One region of the Streptococcus sp. 1171_SSPC genome, then DNA from elsewhere that is predicted to be linked to it. Evidence: predicted binding sites of a transcription regulator. Region 1 holds the regulator's gene; the other holds the start of a gene.
The links. The regulator HrcA, encoded in region 1, represses chaperone genes, less so after heat shock. The targets are predictions, from matches to a motif close to TTAGCACTCNNNNNNNNNGAGTGCTAA.
Positions count from the first base shown of each region.

Region 2: the regulator HrcA is predicted to act here: its motif matches at 4,986-5,012, upstream of groES (co-chaperone GroES).

Region 1 covers NZ_JWAK01000039.1:8,230-17,905, reverse strand. Annotated here, with positions in the region: gene ADF75_RS08220 (dihydroorotate oxidase) at 1-644, opposite strand, end outside; gene gdhA (NADP-specific glutamate dehydrogenase) at 1,019-2,365, shown strand; gene dnaJ (molecular chaperone DnaJ) at 2,459-3,604, opposite strand; gene ADF75_RS08205 (DJ-1/PfpI family protein) at 3,762-4,394, opposite strand; gene dnaK (molecular chaperone DnaK) at 4,593-6,416, opposite strand; gene grpE (nucleotide exchange factor GrpE) at 6,640-7,164, opposite strand; gene hrcA (heat-inducible transcriptional repressor HrcA) at 7,189-8,223, opposite strand; gene ADF75_RS08185 (M15 family metallopeptidase) at 8,390-9,163, opposite strand; gene ADF75_RS08180 (histidine phosphatase family protein) at 9,156-9,676, opposite strand, start outside.
Region 2 covers NZ_JWAK01000031.1:53,895-63,570, forward strand. Annotated here, with positions in the region: gene ADF75_RS06050 (response regulator transcription factor) at 1-377, shown strand, start outside; gene ADF75_RS06055 (ABC transporter substrate-binding protein) at 374-1,681, shown strand; gene ADF75_RS06060 (PTS sugar transporter subunit IIA) at 1,816-2,256, shown strand; gene ADF75_RS06065 (PTS system mannose/fructose/N-acetylgalactosamine-transporter subunit IIB) at 2,274-2,768, shown strand; gene ADF75_RS06070 (PTS mannose/fructose/sorbose/N-acetylgalactosamine transporter subunit IIC) at 2,831-3,673, shown strand; gene ADF75_RS06075 (PTS system mannose/fructose/sorbose family transporter subunit IID) at 3,657-4,511, shown strand; gene ADF75_RS06080 (hypothetical protein) at 4,614-4,907, shown strand; gene groES (co-chaperone GroES) at 5,035-5,319, shown strand; gene groL (chaperonin GroEL) at 5,343-6,965, shown strand; gene ADF75_RS06095 (ABC transporter permease) at 7,920-9,182, shown strand; gene ADF75_RS06100 (ABC transporter ATP-binding protein) at 9,198-9,676, shown strand, end outside.

The DNA of each region.
Region 1 (9,676 bases):
AAGCCGTTCTTCGGACGGATCACAACGGATTCATCCTCGATGTAAAGGCCATTTCCAATCGAATTGACGCAATTGACAAACTTGAGCGGGTATTTGTTAAAGATCGCTGCAGCTTGGTCGAAATGAACGATATCAAAATAAGGTGGCAACTTGATCCCAAGAGGTTTGGAGAAATAGGCAAAGACCTCTGACAAGATCCGATCCGTCGTCTCAAAATCATAGGCGATCTGAGGTTTTCCTGGGACATTGGGGCAGGAAAGGTTCAATTCAGTCAAACCTTTAAAATCACTTTCTTGCACCTTTTTCAAGATGGTATGGGTCTCCTCAGGAGACATGCCGACAAGAGATAGGAAGAAAGTCCGGTCGGGATCCGTTTCTTGCAACTCCAATAAGTAATTCAAATAATAGTCCAAGCCTTGGTTAGGAAGGCCCATTGAATTGATCGAGCCCAGTGGGACATCTTGATAGCGTGGCTCTGGATTTCCAGAACGGAACTCCAAGGTGGCTGTCTTGGTCACAAAGGTCCCAGCAGCTGAGTTCTTCACTTCCTCTAATTCCTCAGTGGTCATACAGGCCACACCTGCCGCATTCATCAGGCAGTTGTCAAATTCAAAACCAGCAATTTGCGTCTTTGTCGATACCATCTTCTTCTCCTTGAAATGAATTCTTACAGCCATTATAGCACGAAAAGGAGGATTCATGGCTAGAAAACTAAAAAAGAGCAAGGATCGTCCGGAAATAGAAAAAATTACCATAAATGTTATCCATTTATTTTCTATATAGAGGTGAAAAATCAGACATTTTTCCAATCCTATCGTCCTTTCGCATCCATTTTTTCCCACTTCATAGGTAGTTGTGAAAATTTTCAGAAAATTCAACTTTTTTCTTTACAAGTCAAAAAAAGTCTGCTATAATTATCGACGTAATAAAACATGACATTGCTTTCAGCAGTGCCTCCATATACCAGTAAGTTCGCTAACCTGCTGGAATTCGTTTCAATGAAAAAAGGAGAAACATGATGACAACTGCAAAAGAATATATCCAAAGCACTTTCGAAACCGTAAAAGCTCGTAACGGCCATGAAGCGGAATTCCTTCAAGCTGTTGAAGAGTTCCTTAGCACTTTGGAACCTGTATTTGAAAAACATCCAGAATACATCGAAGAAAACATCTTGGCACGTATCACTGAGCCTGAGCGCGTGATTAGCTTCCGTGTTCCTTGGGTTGACCGTGACGGAAAAGTTCAAGTTAACCGTGGTTACCGTGTTCAATTCAACTCAGCTGTCGGTCCTTACAAAGGCGGACTTCGTTTCCACCCAACTGTAAACCAAGGGATCTTGAAATTCCTCGGCTTCGAACAAATCTTTAAAAACGTTTTGACTGGACTTCCAATCGGTGGAGGTAAAGGTGGATCTGACTTCGATCCTAAAGGCAAGACTGACGCTGAAGTGATGCGCTTCTGCCAAAGCTTCATGACTGAATTGCAAAAACACATCGGTCCTTCTCTTGATGTCCCAGCTGGTGATATCGGGGTTGGTGGACGTGAGATTGGTTACCTTTACGGTCAATACAAACGCCTTCGCCAATTTGATGCTGGTGTCTTGACTGGTAAACCTCTTGGTTTCGGTGGTAGCTTGATCCGTCCAGAAGCAACTGGTTATGGTTTGGTTTACTATACGGAGGAAATGCTCAAAGCCAATGGCGACAGCTTTGCTGGTAAGAAAGTCGTGATCTCAGGTTCTGGTAACGTTGCCCAATACGCTCTTCAAAAAGCAACTGAACTTGGTGCAACTGTTATCTCTGTATCTGACTCAAACGGTTACGTGATCGACGAAAACGGTATTGACTTTGACCTTCTGACAGACGTCAAAGAAAAACGTCGTGCTCGTTTGACTGAGTATGCTGCTGAAAAACCAACTGCTACTTACTACGAAGGATCTGTATGGACTTACGCTGGCAACTATGATATCGCTCTTCCATGTGCAACTCAAAACGAGATCAACGGTGAAGCAGCGAAACGCTTGGTTGCTCAAGGGGTAAAAGTAGTTTCTGAAGGAGCTAACATGCCTAGCGACCTTGATGCGATCAAAGTCTACAAAGAAAACGGCATCCTTTATGGACCTGCTAAAGCTGCCAATGCTGGTGGGGTTGCTGTATCTGCTCTTGAAATGAGCCAAAACAGCCTCCGTCTTTCATGGACACGTGAAGAAGTGGATGGACGTTTGAAAGACATCATGACCAACATCTTCAACACTGCTAAAACAACTGCAGAAACCTACGGTCTTGGTAAAGATTACCTTGCGGGTGCCAATATCGCAGCCTTTGAAAATGTCGCAAATGCGATGATTGCCCAAGGTCTTGTTTAATTTGATTCTTTTGCCACACCTCTGAACCCCTGGTTTCGGAGGTGTTTTTCTTGATAAAAAAAGAAGATTGGAAAAACCAAATCTTCTTTTTTTTTATAAATCATCCAAGGCATCTTTCATCTTGTCAAAGAAGCCTTTTTTCTTTGGATTCACCTTGATATCACCAGCTTCCGCAAATGCACGAAGGGCTTCTTTTTGCTTGTCATTTAGACCTGTTGGTGTCACCACATTAACAGATACATATTGATCTCCTACAGAGCCACCACGCAAGCTTGGTGCTCCTTTACCACGGAGGCGGAATTTCTTACCGGTCTGAGTTCCTTCAGGAATGACCAAGTCAACATCGCCGTGAACCGTTGGAACATGGACCGTATCCCCAAGAGCAGCCTGAACAACGTTCAAGTTCAATTTATAGTAAATGGTTGATCCATCACGCTCAAATTTATCGCTCGGCTCAACGTTGACTACCACATAGAGATCTCCGTATGGCCCTCCATTAAAGCCAGCTTCTCCTTGACCAGAGAGGCGGATTTGTTGGCCAGTTTCGACCCCAGCAGGGATTTTCACATTGACACTGTGGGCTTGCTTCTCGTGACCAGTCCCATGACAGGTTGTACAAGGATCTTTAATTTCTTTACCGCGTCCATGACAGACATCACAGGTGATTTGACGGCGCATCATCCCAAGTGGGGTTTGCGTATCCACATTGATAACCCCAGAACCATGACAGCGTCCACAAGTTACTGGACTTGTTCCTGGCTTAGCACCAGTTCCATCACATGTCCGACAGCTGGCTTCCCGATGGTACTTGACTTCCTTCTCAATTCCAAAGATGGCTTCTTCAAACTTGAGGTTTACGCGGTACTGAAGATCATCTCCCTGACGTGGAGCATTTGGATTACGACTTGCACCGCCACCTCCAAAGAAGCTTGAGAAAATGTCCTCAAAACCACCAAAGCCAGTGCCATCAAAACCACCGAAGCCACCAGCTCCGCCACCGAAGCCACCAAAACCACCGTTGGCTCCTGCAGCACCGTATTGGTCATAAGCTGCCCGTTTTTGTTCGTCGCTCAAAGTCTCATAAGCTTCTTGAACTTCCTTGTACTTTTCCTCAGCACCAGGCTCCTTGTTGATATCTGGGTGATATTTTTTAGATAATTTCCGATAGGCTTTCTTGATCTCATCTTGAGATGCATTCTTTGAAACGCCCAAACGGTCATAAAATTCAGTATTGTTCATAATTCAAGATACAAAGGGCGTTAAACGGACACAGCCAAAATAGGAGTTTTGACGACGGACGCTCGCGTCCTAGAAAAAACTATCTTTTTGGCACCGTCCGTAGCCCGTGTTCAGTTGCGAACACCTTTGTTCCTTTCTATAATTTTCATGTACATCTTTAGAGGATGTTTTCTATACTTTGCTTCACTTGATCAAACTCTTGGTCTGATAGAGTAAATATCAAATCCTCTTCAGCACACTCGTTCTTTTCTTTAAAATAGTTGTCCGTATTCTCTGCCAATCCTAAGCTTAGAATCACTTTTCTTGCAAACTCTTGATGGGCAAAACCGATAGCCGTAATGATTTGTTTATCTTGCACAACCACTTTCGGTTGGAAATTCTCACGTGGAAGAAATTCAAAATAATCAAAGAAGTTTTGCCAAATTCCACCTGTAAATTTCGTATCGTTCAGCAAACCTGCTTTCACTAATAAAAGAGGCGCTGAAGAAATGGATGCAATTAGGATATCTTGCTCACCAAGGTCCCTCAAAAACGAAATCAATTTCTCATCCTGTAGAGCAGGTCCTATGTTTACCATTCCTGGCAAAATCACACAAGAATACTCTTCTATACAGATTTGATCTAGTGTTTTCGTTGGTTGACAGGGCAAGCCATCCTCAGAGACCACTATCGAATGATCTGAAGCGGCATAATCAATCGTAATATCAAAAGACAGAGCTAAAGTACTCGTTAAAGCGGTTATCTCATAAAGAGAAAAATTAGGATAAATGATACAAAGTACTTTTTTCATACGCAACATCCTCTATTTTACCGAAAAACAGAGGCTGGGTTGCAACCTCTGGATTTCTTTTTATCATTTACTAGTTAGGCGTTTAGGCAAGTCGCCATAGCGATTGCCGTAGAATGGCAATCACTTTAGTGATTAGTCATTCTTAACGCCTCGCTCCCAAATTTTCAAGCTCGGGATAAAATAGTCCACTGGACTATTTTATTTCTCCGTAAACTCTCCGTCTACGACGTCATCGCCTGCGTTTCCTGTTGCTTGTGCGCCTTCTGCTCCTGCTTGAGCTTGTTGTGCTGCTGCGGCTTGTTCGTAGAGTTTCACAGCAAGTCCTTGAGCTTTTTCGTTCAAGGCTTCAAGTTTTGCTTTCATTTCGTCCAAGTTGTTATCTTCTTGGGCCTTCTTAAGCTCATCAAGGGCAGCTTGTGCAGCATCACGTTCTGCATCGAAGCCTTTGCCTTCAGTTTCTTTGATTGTCTTTTCAGTCGCAAAGATAGCTTGGTCTACTTCGTTACGAAGGTCAACTTCTTCTTTACGTTTCTTATCTGCTTCAGCGTTAGCTTCTGCATCTTTCATCATGCGGTCGATTTCTTCGTCTGTCAAACCTGAGTTTGATTGGATAACGATTGTTTGTTCTTTTTGAGTTCCAAGATCTTTCGCTTTAACAGATACGATACCGTTTTTATCGATGTCGAATGTTACTTCGATTTGTGGGATACCACGAGGTGCAGCTGGGATATCTGTCAATTGGAAACGTCCAAGAGTCTTGTTATCTGCTGCCATTGGGCGTTCACCTTGAAGAACGTGGATATCAACGGCTGGTTGGTTGTCTGCTGCAGTTGAGAAGACTTGTGATTTAGATGTTGGAATAGTTGTGTTGCGGTCGATGAGTTTTGTGAAGACTCCACCCATTGTTTCGATACCAAGTGACAATGGTGTTACGTCAAGAAGGACAACGTCTTTCACATCACCAGTGATCACACCACCTTGGATCGCAGCACCCATCGCAACTACTTCGTCAGGGTTCACTGATTTGTTTGGTTCTTTACCAGTTTCAGCCTTAACAGCTTCTACAACGGCTGGGATACGAGTTGAACCACCAACAAGGATCACTTCGTCGATTTCTGACAAGCTCAAGCCTGCATCAGAAAGAGCTTGACGAACTGGAACTTTAGTACGTTCTACAAGGTCACGAGTCAAATCGTCAAATTTGGCACGAGTCAAAGTCATTTCCAAGTGAAGAGGCCCAGCTTCACCAGCAGTGATGAATGGCAAGCTGATTTGTGTTGAAGTTACACCAGAAAGGTCTTTCTTCGCTTTTTCAGCTGCATCTTTCAAACGTTGAAGGGCCATCTTGTCTGTTGACAAGTCAATGCCGTTTTCTTTCTTGAATTCTGCAACCAAGTGGTCGATGATTTTTTGGTCAAAGTCGTCACCACCGAGTTTGTTATCCCCTGCAGTTGCCAATACATCAAAGACACCGTCGCCTAATTCAAGGATAGATACGTCAAATGTACCACCACCAAGGTCGAATACTAAGATTTTTTCTTCTTTATCTGTCTTGTCCAAACCGTAAGCAAGGGCTGCTGCAGTTGGTTCGTTGACGATACGTTCTACTTCAAGACCAGCGATTTTACCAGCGTCTTTAGTTGCTTGACGTTGAGCATCGTTAAAGTAAGCTGGAACTGTAATAACAGCCTTCGTTACTTTTTCACCAAGGTATTCTTCAGCGTAACCTTTCAAGTATTGAAGGATCATTGCTGAGATTTCTTGTGGAGTGTATTCTTTCCCGTTAGCAGAAACCTTTTCAGAAGTCCCCATCTTAGATTTGATAGAGATGACTGTATCTGGGTTTGTCACTGCTTGACGTTTTGCAGCGTCACCAACGATGATTTCACCGTTTTTGAATGACACTACAGATGGAGTTGTGCGATTTCCTTCTGGGTTCGCGATGATTTTTGATTCAGTTCCTTCAAGAACTGCTACTGCTGAGTTTGTTGTACCTAAGTCAATACCGATAATTTTAGACATATGTTTTTCTCCTTAAATTTATCTTCTTTTTTCTTTTTGATATTTTCCTTGCAAGCCTCCGGCTTGTGTTTTATCTTTCTTTCATAGTTTAGTGTCGTTTCGGACAAGGTAGCCTAGTTGAACACGCCCTAAGCTCTGGGTAAAAAAGATAGATTTCCTTGTGTTCATCGAACACTTCGTCAATCTCCTATTTTTACTGTGAGCTTTTTACGGGCTTTGTATCCTAGTTGTAGACAACTACCATAGCCGGTCTTAGGATGCGGTCATGGAGTTTGTAGCCTTTTTGGAAGACTTGTGCGATAGTGTCTGCTGGATGTTCGTCATCAGCTGGGACTGTTTGAATAGCCATATGATAGTTATGGTCAAATTCTCCGTCCGCTGCGATTTCTTCAATCCCTTCTTCTTTCAGGGCGTGAATCAAGCTTTCTTGTACCATTTCCAAGCCCTTCTTCACATCATCTGTCAATCCTTCGACGGCAAGGGCACGTTCGAGGTTGTCCAGTGATGGTAAGATCGCTTTTGCCAAATCTTGGCTACGGTATTTTTGTAATTGTTGACGTTCTTCATTGGCACGGCGCTGAATGTTTTGCATCTCTGCATGAGCACGAAGGTATTTGTTTTCAAATTCCTCGGCACGCGCTTGTGCTTCTTCTAACTCAGAAGGTTGGTTGCTTTCCTCAACAACTTCTTCAGTTGTCTCGGCAACTTCCTCTTCTTTCACGTCTTCTTTTTTGATATCTTCTGTCAAGGCATACACCCCTTTCATTTGGTCTTAATTTACTTCATAATGGTTGCTGTTGAGGTAACGGTAATAATCCGTCAACTTCATGACCAGTACTCGGCCGATAACATTGACCAGGCTTATCACACGCCTGTAGTCCATCTCTACGGGACCAATCACATGCATGAGGGCCATCCCACGATAAGGAACTAAGAACTTGTGACTAATGACCGTCACATTTTTTAAGGCCTTCTCTTGGGATTCCGCAACCAGGATCTGGGTCATTTGGTCTTCCGGCATTCCTCCTCGTAACTCCAAGGCTACGTGTTGGGGATTATCTAAGAACTGATAAGTCTGAAGGTCGGCATAACTCAAAGATGAAACCTTTCCTTCTACAAAGACCAGTTCTTGAAACAGTTGCGAGAAGACGTAATCGAATAGATCCAAGACATTGTCTGTCGTCTTGAAATAGCGCTGTACAATCTGTGGAATCTCTGTCCGCAAGCGGTAGTGGATATCCAAGACCGTATTTCCAATGAAACGTTCTTGAACTAGCTGATGGAAGATTTCCAAGTCACTGGTTAAGAAATTCTTTGGAATGGCAAATTGTACGGTGACAGGCTTTGATTCATCCAAGGTCAATACCGCTAAGGCATCGTGGTTGGATAATGGAACAATCTCAAAACCCGTCAAGCGCTGCCGTGTCGGCTCCACATCCTGAATCACTGCGGTGTAGCCCGTCATCTGGGCTAATAACTTGGCCGTAGCATCCAAGATATCGTCTAACTTAAAGGCTTCGAAATCAAAGGCTTTCACCACCTGGTAGACATCTTGTTCATCAATCAACTCTAGATCGAGCGAGTTCTGAACGAAATATTGGAAACCAGCTCGGCTAGGCATTCGGCCACTCGAAGTATGGGCTTTCTCTAGCAACCCTTGCTTTTCGAGGGCAGCCATATCGTTTCGGATGGTCGCACTACTGGATTGAATGACATCTTGTAGCGCTTTTGAACCGACCGGTTCGTGGGTCTTGGTAAAGATATCGACGACAAGATTGAGAATCTCATTTTGACGTTCTGTAACCATGACCTCACCTCTCTTTCGTTTTTAGCACTCTAAACACTCAAGTGCTAAACCATGATTCTATTATACACCCTCTCAAAAGAAAGTCAAGAAAAAAATCCAAAAAATTAGCACTCTTTTTTCAAGAGTGCTAAAAATCATTCTTAAGACCGATACTAGGCCAAAAAAACTATAAACCTGCTTCTTTCAGCTTTTGAATATATTCTTCTAAGACCAGTTGGTGCTTGACCATATACTGGGCATTTTCTACACCGACGTAGCGGAAGTGCCAGTTTTCATAGTCTACACCCGTGATCGCGTTTTTCCCTTCTGGATAACGGAGAACAAACCCATATTGTGGCGCCAAGGCAATAATTTGTTGTACTACCTCTTCGGACAGCCCATTTGGGGCACTCATATCAATTGCAAGTCCCGTCTGGTGCTCACTAGCTCCTGGAACCTGTACCTGAGCTTGTGCCTGACGTTCTGCTTCTTCATGAGAAAGACCAGTAGCTTCCAACTGTGCTACCCGCTCATTGTAAAGCTCTGTTTGCTCCTCCACACTTCGATAACCGGAAATCAAGGACTCCTCAGGAGCAACTGCCCTTGCCGCCGCTAGAAACTGTTTGGTTTGTTCTGCGATCCGACTATCCACCTTAATTTCTTCAACGTCGACTAACTGAGGATTCAACTCAGCCAACTTGTTGTCCCGATTGACCAGGACTAGATTCCAATCCTTGCTAGAAACTTGCGGGAGGTCTGTCTTAGGTTTTTCTTCCTTTTTCTCAACCTTTTTTGGAGTAGTCGTTTCTACTTTTTGATCTTCAGCAAAGTCCAGAGGAAGCCATTGAGGTTTCAAATAGAAAATACCCACTCCTGCTCCGATTAGACAGAGGCCTATACAGCAGAGCACGATCCAGCTAACTTTCTTTTCTCTTTTCTTGGCAAGTTTATATTTAGTCATGATCTCCCTCTAACCATTTCGCTCCAACCTGGCGGTATGACAGATCTCCAACTGCTTCTAGTTTAAATTGGCCATCTTCATACTCAATAACAGTCACACTACCATTGTCCAAGACCAATTCTTTAAAGGCTTTTGGATCAATCAGGTAAATCAAGGTACTGATGGTCATCCCATGACTGACCACGATGGCATTCCCGCCACCCTTAGACTCGACATCCTTAGCAATTGCCGTAAAGCCATCCAAGATGCGGTCACGAAGGGTTTCCCAGGACTCTGCCCAGCCGGCTGTGTCCACTTCGACAATCCCTTCTGCCAACTCCATCAAGCTCAAATGATGGAAGTCATCAACCCGAAAGACACGTGGCAAAACGCCCAAAAAGAGTTCCCCGTCATAGGCTCCATCAAAACTTCCAAAGCACCATTCGCGGATGCGCTTATCATAACGGTAAGGAATCTTACCCGTTAACCCTAATTCTTCTAGCACAATCCCCATGGTTTGAATGGTTCGACCGG
Region 2 (9,676 bases), on a different contig from region 1:
AAGGGGCTTCCACAGAGGAACTCTACCAAGCCATTCAAATTGTCTATCATGGGGGAGCCATGATTAACCCCAATATTGCCAGTAAGGTTTTTCAGATTTTTTCTCAGATGGCTCAGAGCAATTATACAATCTCCGTTTCTGAAGAATATGTGAGCGACTTATCCCTGACCGAATGGCGGATCATCCAGCAGGTTGGTTTTGGGGAGTCTAATAAGGAAATCGCAGCCAAATTGTTCCTATCTGAGGGAACGATTCGGAATTACCTATCAACCATTTTGTCTAAGTTGAACTTGCGGGATCGGACCCAGTTGGCTATTTGGTCTGTTCAAAAAGGTGTGACCACTAAGGACTTTGGAACAGAAAGTGATAGCCGATGAAGAAAAAACGTAAGATTCGAGGCTCCAGATTGTTTCTAGGCTTGCTTTTGCTTTTTCTACTTGCTGGAGGGATTTGGTGGCAGCGTCAGCCTAAGCTTGTCCGCTTGGGGGTCTACGCTGGATCTAGCTGGGATGTGCCCACCCAAACGGAAGAAAAAGTCTTGGACCAAGCGATTGCTCGTTTCGAAAAAACGCATCCAGGGGTAAAGATTGTCTACGAAAGCGGGATTCCGAAGAATCAGTATGCGAGCTGGTTAGCCAATCAGATCCTCCATGGACAGGAGCCAGATCTATATATGGTATCCAGTACTGAGCTCCCGGTGTTAGCTGCGCGTGGGGCGGTAGAAGATTTGACCCCCTTGATGGACAAACAGGTCGATCCTTCTCATTTTTATCCAGTTGCCCTAGAAGCAGGTAAATACAAGAACCGTCAGTATGCCCTCCCATTTGAGAGCAATCCTGTTTTGATGTGTGTCAATAAAGATTTATTGGAAAAGGAAGGGATTGCTATTCCGAAAGAGGGGTGGACTTTGGAGGAATTTTATACGATTTGTCAAAAAGTGACGCGGGATACAGATGGAGATGGTGAGCTAGATCAGTTTGGAAGTACAGATTATACCTGGAGGGAGGCCTTGGCAGCTCATGGTGGCCAGCTTTTCCGTCAGGATAACATTAATCTGACGAGTAAAGAAATGAAGCGCTCGCTCTATTTTGTCGAAAAACTCGAAGCCCTTCATGGGAATTTCAATGTTACTTCTAAGGATTTTGATGAAGGCAAGGTCGCTTTTTATCCGATGACCTTGGCCCAGTACCGAACTTATAAACCTTATCCCTATCATGTTGCCAAATATTCAAATTTCACTTGGACCTGTATCCCTATGCCCGGGGCTTCTGGATCAACTCCGTCAACCTTAGTGGATACGTCCTTGTTTGCTCTGTCTTCTCGGGCCAGTGCTAGCAAGGAGGCCAAGGAATTCATGGAATTTTTGACCCAGGACCAGCAGGTCCAGCAGGACCTCTTCCGGCAGTCGCAGGGGACCTCTGTCCTCCCTTCGGTGGTCAATAGTTCGGAAAGTCGGGACCTTCTTAAAGCGGATGATTTCGGGGTTGATTCCTTGACGAATCGGACCCTGGACCAGATTATGAAAAAGGCTGTCCTAAGTACTCCTGGCAACCTACCCGATGATATCTGGGATCGATTGGATTATTTGATTCATAATGCTCTAAAAGCAAAGGATATTGATAATCAATTGCCTCAAATTCAAAAGATTATTGAGGAAATGCTTCGGGAGAAGTTTCGTTAAGAGCAACTAGGCATCTGTCAAGTGACAGATGTCATTTTTTTATTGACAGATGTCAACTTTTCTTTGTGACAAATGACAATAGTAAAACGCTTTCAAAAACAATACAATAAGGTCATCATAAAGGAGGAGAAAGGATGAAGTATCTGGTATTGGTCAGTCATGGTGGACTGGCAGAAGGTCTGAAAAGTTCGCTGGCAATGTTTGCTGGGGATAAGATAGATCAGGTGATTGCGGTCGGACTGAAAGAAGGCAAATCGGTAGATGATTTTGCTCATGATTTTCGTCAGGCGATTTCCCATTTAACAGATGAGGACTCTGTCTTAGTTCTAGCAGACATTGTAGGTGGCAGTCCTTTGACAACGGCAACGACAGTGCTAGAGGAGCAAGGAAAGCTGAGTACAGCCTTGATCTTAGGTGGAATGAACTTGACCATGGCGCTGACAGCAGTTGTGATGAAGGACATGATGGAGGGGGCTGATTTAGCCCAGGTGATTTTATCCGAAGCTTCCACAGCCTTGCAAGAATTTACCCTTGCCCCGGTAGAGGGTGACGATGATGAAGAAGATGATATTTAACTAAGGGAGGTTAGAAAATGGTAGTATCATTTGTACGGATTGACGACCGTATGATCCACGGTCAAACAGTAACTCGATGGGCTAAAGAAAAGCCTTGTGATGGCTTGATCGCCGTCAACGACGCAGCAGCTTCCAACAAGGTCTTGATTCAAGCCTATAAAGGGGCTTCAGATAAGAAAACCTTTGTTTGGACCAAGGAAGCTTTCAAAGAAAAATCTGCCAAAGTAACGGAATCAGAAACTCGCTATTTCTTGATTACTAAGAACCCCATCGATATGAAAGAAATTTTGGTAGACCAAGGGTTTGTCCCAGGCGATGTCAAAGAAATCATTGTCGGTCCTGCAAATGACCGTCCGGGTGCTGTGAAATTGGGAAATAACCAATCCATCACCCAGGAAGAAGCAGAAGCCATCGAAGCCATTCAGGCTGCAGGCTACAAGGTGAAATTCCAGTTGCTTCCAGATGTATCCATCGGTTACTGGGATGATTTTAAATCAAAATTCGGATTCTAGAGAGGGGAGCATCCTAGCTCTTCGTCACTAAACTATACTTACAAACAAAAGGAGCGTTTGTTATGACAATTTCATGGATTCAAGCAATCTTGCTTGGTATTTTCGCCAGCTTGTCTTCAATGCCTGGTATGGGTGGTTCCAGTATCGGGAACTATACACTTGGTCGTCCCCTAGTTGGTGGGTTGATCTCAGGGTTAATCCTTGGAGATGTGACAACCGGTATCATGGTCGGGGTTGCCCTTCAGGTCGTTTATATCGCCTTGGTAACACCTGGTGGAACTGTATCTGCTGATGTACGGGCTATTTCTTATATCGGAATTCCCCTTTCTATCTTATTTGTTCATGCTAACAATATCACGGGTGAGGCAGCAATTGCAGCGGCAGCAGCCCCAATCGGTGCAGCCGTTGGGACTATCGGTACCGTTCTTTTCTACGGTACTGCAACCATGAACTTGCTTTGGCAACATATCGGTTGGAAAGCCGTTGAAGAAGGAAACTTCAAAAAACTCTACGCAGTTGATTGGGTTTACCCATGGATTTCTCACTTCCTCTTCTCCTTCCTTCCAACCATGATTATCACCAAATACGGTGAAAACATGGTGGATTTGATGAAACAATACCTTCCAATGGATGGTTACTGGATGAAAGCCCTCTTTACAGTCGGTGCCCTTCTTCCATGTGTCGGTATTGCCATCCTCTTGAAGCAAATCGTTACAGAAGTAAGAGACTTCATTCCATTCTTTGTTGGATTTACCTTGGCAAAATCTCTTGGCTTGAACTTGGTAGCGAGTGCGGTAGTTTCATTGATCTTTGCAGTGATCTACTATGAACTTGAAGTGATTAAAACAATGAAAGTCGTCCCTGCTGGAGTAAATGACTTTGACGATGATGAGGAGGATATCTAAGATGGCTGATAAAAAGAAAATTTCAAAGAAAACGCTAACCAAAGCATTCCATCATTGGTATTATGGTCACTTGACTTGTTTTTCTCAAGAACACATGCAAACCTTTGGGTATTTGACTTCAATGCTTCCAATCGTGGAAGAAATGTATGATTCCAAAGAAGAACAAAAAGAAGCCATGCAAACCTATACAGCCTTCTTCAACACGGAACCACAATTGGGATCATTGGTTGTAGGGATCACAGCTGGTTTGGAAGAAGCGCGTGCCAATGGAGAAGCAGTAGATGGCGAAACCATCAACGGGATGCGTGCTGGTTTGATGGGTCCAATCGCTGGGATTGGGGACTCCTTGGTTGTTGGGACCTTAATTCCTGTACTTCTCGGGATTGCCCTTGGTCTTTCTAAAGGCGGAAACATTGCAGGAGCTCTCTTCTATATCGTCGTTTGGAACCTCTTGGTCTACTTAGGCATGCGTTTCGCCTTCTTCAAAGGCTATCACTTAGGGGACAAGGCTGTTGAATTCCTTGTAGGACCAAAAGGACAAGCCCTTCGTAAAGCAATTAGTGTGGTCGGTGGTATGGTCATCGGTGCTGTAGCAGCGACTTGGGTCTCTGTTACAACAGCCCTCGAATTCAAAAATGCTGATGGAGAAGCCTTCCTTAAAATCCAAGAAAAGATTGATGGCGTCTATCCAGGTCTCTTGACTGCTGCCTTTATCACGCTTTGCTGGTGGCTCATGGCGAAGAAGAAAGTCTCACCAAACAAGGTCATGCTTCTCTTAGTCATCATCGCCTTAGCTGGGGTAGCTCTTGGAATCTTTGACCCAGGTCTCAAATACTAAGAGAAAACTGGAAACAGTTTATTGCAACCGGAGCATTGAGAATGAAGTACGTGACCTCCTTTACGAATACTTCATTCTCAATTTTTATTGAAGGAGGCATCTATGCACACCAGACAAGAATTAATAAAAGGGTATGAGACGGAAATTCGCTACCAACGCCATATGTTGGAAAACTTGGGTCGCTGGTTTAGTGTGCTCTTTCTCATGGCCAGTATTGGTGGACTGCTGATTTATTTCTTTCACAAGACTTCCCTCCTATTTTTGATCTTAGGTAGCTTGATTGCCCTGATTGGAATAGCAGGGATGTTGCTAGTGGGGTATGGGATGTATCGTGGTCGAGCCAACTTACAAAAAGTCATCCAAGCTTACCAACAAAAACTAAATTTGGTTGGCTAGAAATCGAAAACACTTCGAAGAGATTGAGGTGTTTTTTTCTTGACTATTTTTGACCAAGTGATACAATAGAAGCATGAGTTAGCACTCGTTGCTGAAGAGTGCTAAAATACAAGAACGGAGGAATGACATGTTAAAACCATTAGGAGACCGAGTGGTCTTGAAAGTAGAAGAAAAAGAACAAACAGTCGGTGGCTTTGTCATCGCAGGAGCAAGTCAAGCTGAAACTAAAACAGCAGAAGTTATCGCTGTAGGTGAGGGAGTTCGGACCCTCAGTGGCGAGTTGGTAGCACCAAGTGTCAAAGTCGGTGATACGGTCTTGGTGGAAAATCATGCAGGCGTTGAAGTGAAAGACGGCGATGAGAAGTACACGATTGTTGGGACTGCAAGTATTCTTGCCATTGTTGAAGCCTAAAGAATCAGAAAGGAGAAAGATGTATGTCAAAAGAAATTAAATTTTCATCAGATGCTCGTGCAGCCATGGTCCGTGGGGTGGATATCCTAGCAGATACCGTTAAGGTGACCTTAGGACCTAAAGGGCGCAATGTGGTTCTTGAAAAATCATTTGGGTCACCCTTGATCACCAATGATGGGGTGACTATCGCTAAGGAAATCGAATTGGAAGACCACTTCGAAAATATGGGTGCCAAATTGGTATCAGAAGTTGCTTCTAAGACCAACGATATCGCTGGAGACGGAACAACCACTGCGACTGTCTTGACCCAAGCTATCGTCCGTGAAGGGATCAAGAACGTTACAGCGGGTGCGAATCCAATTGGTATCCGTCGAGGGATTGAAGCAGCGGTTGCGACTGCTGTTGAAGCCTTGAAAAACAATGCCATTCCAGTTGCCAATAAAGAGGCTATCGCCCAGGTTGCAGCTGTCTCTTCTCGCTCTGAAAAAGTCGGTGAATACATCTCAGAAGCCATGGAAAAAGTGGGTAACGATGGGGTGATCACGATTGAAGAATCTCGTGGAATGGAAACCGAGTTAGAAGTCGTTGAAGGAATGCAGTTTGACCGTGGTTACCTCTCTCAATACATGGTCACTGATAATGAAAAAATGGTGGCAGACCTTGAAAATCCTTATATCTTGATCACCGACAAGAAGGTATCAAACATCCAGGAAATCTTGCCATTGCTTGAAAGTATCCTTCAAAGCAACCGTCCACTCTTGATCATTGCGGATGATGTGGATGGAGAAGCCCTCCCAACGCTTGTCTTGAACAAGATTCGTGGAACTTTCAATGTCGTAGCTGTTAAGGCACCAGGATTTGGAGACCGTCGCAAAGCTATGCTAGAAGACATCGCGATCTTGACAGGTGGTACTGTTATCACAGAAGATCTTGGTCTTGAGTTGAAAGATGCGACCATCGAGGCGCTCGGTCAAGCAAGTAAGGTGACAGTGGACAAAGATAGCACAGTCATTGTAGAAGGTGCAGGAAATCCTGAAGCTATCGCTAACCGTGTGGCTGTGATCAAATCACAAATCGAAACCACAACTTCAGAATTTGACCGTGAAAAACTCCAAGAACGCTTGGCAAAATTGTCTGGTGGCGTTGCAGTCATCAAGGTCGGAGCTGCAACCGAAACAGAGTTGAAAGAAATGAAACTCCGTATCGAAGACGCCCTCAATGCGACACGCGCAGCGGTTGAAGAAGGAATTGTTGCCGGTGGTGGTACGGCCCTTGCCAATGTTATTTCTGCAGTTGCAACCCTTGAATTGGAAGGGGACGAAGCGACAGGACGCAACATTGTGCTTCGCGCCTTGGAAGAGCCTGTACGTCAAATCGCTCACAATGCAGGCTATGAAGGATCAATCGTTATCGATCGCTTGAAACATGCAGAAGTCGGAACAGGCTTCAATGCTGCAACAGGTGAATGGGTCAACATGATTGAAGCAGGAATTATCGACCCAGTGAAGGTGAGCCGTTCAGCCCTTCAAAATGCGGCTTCCGTAGCGAGCCTTATCTTGACGACCGAAGCAGTGGTAGCCAACAAACCAGAACCAGCTCCAGCAGCACCAGCTATGGATCCAAGCATGATGGGTGGGATGATGTAATCTGATACCAATGATTGGTGCTAAAGCACCGAATCATTGGACGGTAGCCGCTATGTCGCGGTCTACCTAATCATCTTACTAAGAAAACAAAGAAGGCATTATCGGCCTTCTTTATTTTCTGTCGTAATCTGTGTGTTTGATTGAGACTATGCCTCTAATCATTTGACGCCAACCGCTATCAGGCGGTTTGGCTAAACGTCTTACTAGCTCAAAGGGAGGAAAGTATCGTTCCTCCCTTTTTCGCGTCGTAACCTGTGTAAAAGATTGGTACTAAAGTGCCTAATCATCTTACTAGCTCAAAGAGGTTGGCAAGTCTCCAATCCTCAATCAATCATTGGATGAACTGATTATTCTAATCTTTTCTTTGTGGCAGAAGGATGCATATTTATATATATTACGAAAGTTTGTGAAATAAATTTGGCTGAAGCCTGTTTTTTCTACAGTTCGGTTTCCTTTCTTGAAGAAACTAAGATCAATCCGATGAGGATCAGAGCAGTTATTTGAGGTGCGGATTTTTGTTTACATATAGTGATGTTAAGGGAAGAATAACCTTTGAAGCTGGTGGATAGATAGTTGGTATTTTGAAGTGACCTGCCTGTTCGATATTTGGAACAAAAATGCAATACAAATTCCTTTATTTTGTAACAAAGATGCGTTAAAATATAGGAAGTAGATAAATGTTCTACACTAGAGCAAGGGGGGAATACTTCCCACATACATGTCTAAAGACAAAAACTTGATCGAATAAATTAAAACTTTTTGATTCTTAATTTTTATCGACCTTTTTCATATTAAACTTTTTCATCCACCCCTTGCTAAGGCTCTTCCAGATTTTTCTGGGGGAGTTTTTTTCTATTTCATAAACATTTCACATTTCTTTTCTATAATAACTATAACAAATGATGAAAGCGCCCATTTTGTATTGCTGTGGGCTTTGAAATGGAGGGTGAGTTCATGCTCTTACAACAGGCAATTGCCTATATTACTCGAAAAAGAACGAGGAATCTGGTTCTCTTTCTGATTCTCCTCTTGATCCTCTCTTGCTTGTATTTCTGTTTTTCACTGATGCAAGTAGGAGGAAGGCTGGAGGAACATATCAAACAGTCGGCTGGGACCAGTTTTGCCCTGACCAGTAAGCAGGGGAATACTCCCTTTGCGCTGAAGGAGGCTGAAAAGGTGCAGCGACTAGCTGGGGTGGGAGGCATGGTTCCTCAATATGAAAGTCCCGTTCGCATTCTTGGTAAAGAAGCGGTGACGGGACAGCAGTCGGTGGAGCGGGATGATTTGGGTCAGGAAGCCAAGCAAGCGCTAGGCGCTGTTTTCACCCAGAAGACAGACCAGCACCTGGATTTCCGGAGTAGCAGTTTCCAACTGGTGCAAGGCAAGCACTTATCCGATCAGGCTCGCGGCCAGATCTTGATCCACCAAGAGTTGGCTAAGAAGAACAAGCTAAAGGTCGGAGATTCCTTGACCTTATCCAGCTTTCAGATGGGAGAGACTCCCGCCAAAGAGCAAACATTTGAAATCGTAGGGATCTTTTCGGGTAAGAAACAGGAAAAATTCACAGGAATGACCTCTGATTTGAGTGAAAATCAAGTCTACCTCCCTTATGAGGATGCGACCAAGCTCCTTGGTCTCAGTCAGCAAGAAGTGACCCAGGTCACCTTTGGGGTCAAAGATCCTGAGAAAATCGATGCCCTCTTGAAGCAGGTCAAAAGCTTGGATCTGGATTGGCAGTCTCTACGCGTGGTCGAAGATCGCAAGGCCTTTGACCAGATGAAGGAATCCTCTCAGACCCTAGAAGGCCTGGTGCGGATCATGATGATCGTCCTCCTGGTGACGGGAGCCGGTGCCCTATCGCTCTTACTCAGTCTCTGGACACGGGAGCGGATCCATGAAATCGGAGTCCTCTTATCCATTGGGAAGAGCAAGGGCCGGATCTTTAGACAGTTCCTCTTGGAAGTGGTGCTGGTATCCTTATTAGCAGTGATCCCAGCCTTTCTCATCGGGCGGATGGTCAGCCATCGTTTCTTAGAGCAGTTTGTCGGACAGACGGGTCAACAGCAGACCCTAGACTTGCTCAACCAAGTCCCTCAAGGCCTTTCCTTAGGAATCGCCTATGCTAGCCTCTTGTGCTTGATCCTTCTGTCGCTCGGTGTAACGACCAGCATGATCTGGCGCAAGACCCCAAAAGAAATATTAACAAAAATGAGTTAAGGAGAAATGACACATATGTTAGAACTCAAGAATGTAGCCTATAGTTACCAAAGCTATAGTGAAGATATCCTCTCAAATGTGAACTATCAGTTCGAAAATGGGACATTTTACAGTATTATTGGTCAGTCAGGAACTGGGAAATCAACCCTCCTCTCCCTCTTGGCTGGTCTGGACAATCCCAAGAAGGGTCAGGTTCTCTTTGATGGGGAGGACATCCAGACCAAAGGGTCTAGCTACCACCGCAAGCACCATGTCTCCCTGGTCTTCCAGAATTACAATCTAATCGATTATTTGACGCCACTGGAAAATGTCCGTCTGGTTAACAAACAGGCTGGGAAAGAGATTCTCTTGGAATTGGGATTGGACGAAACGCAAATCAAACGCAATGTCCTGCAATTATCTGGAGGACAACAACAGCGGGTGGCCATTGCGCGTGCGCTCGTTTCAGAAGCACCTGTCATCTTGGCAGATGAGCCGACAGGAAACTTAGATGA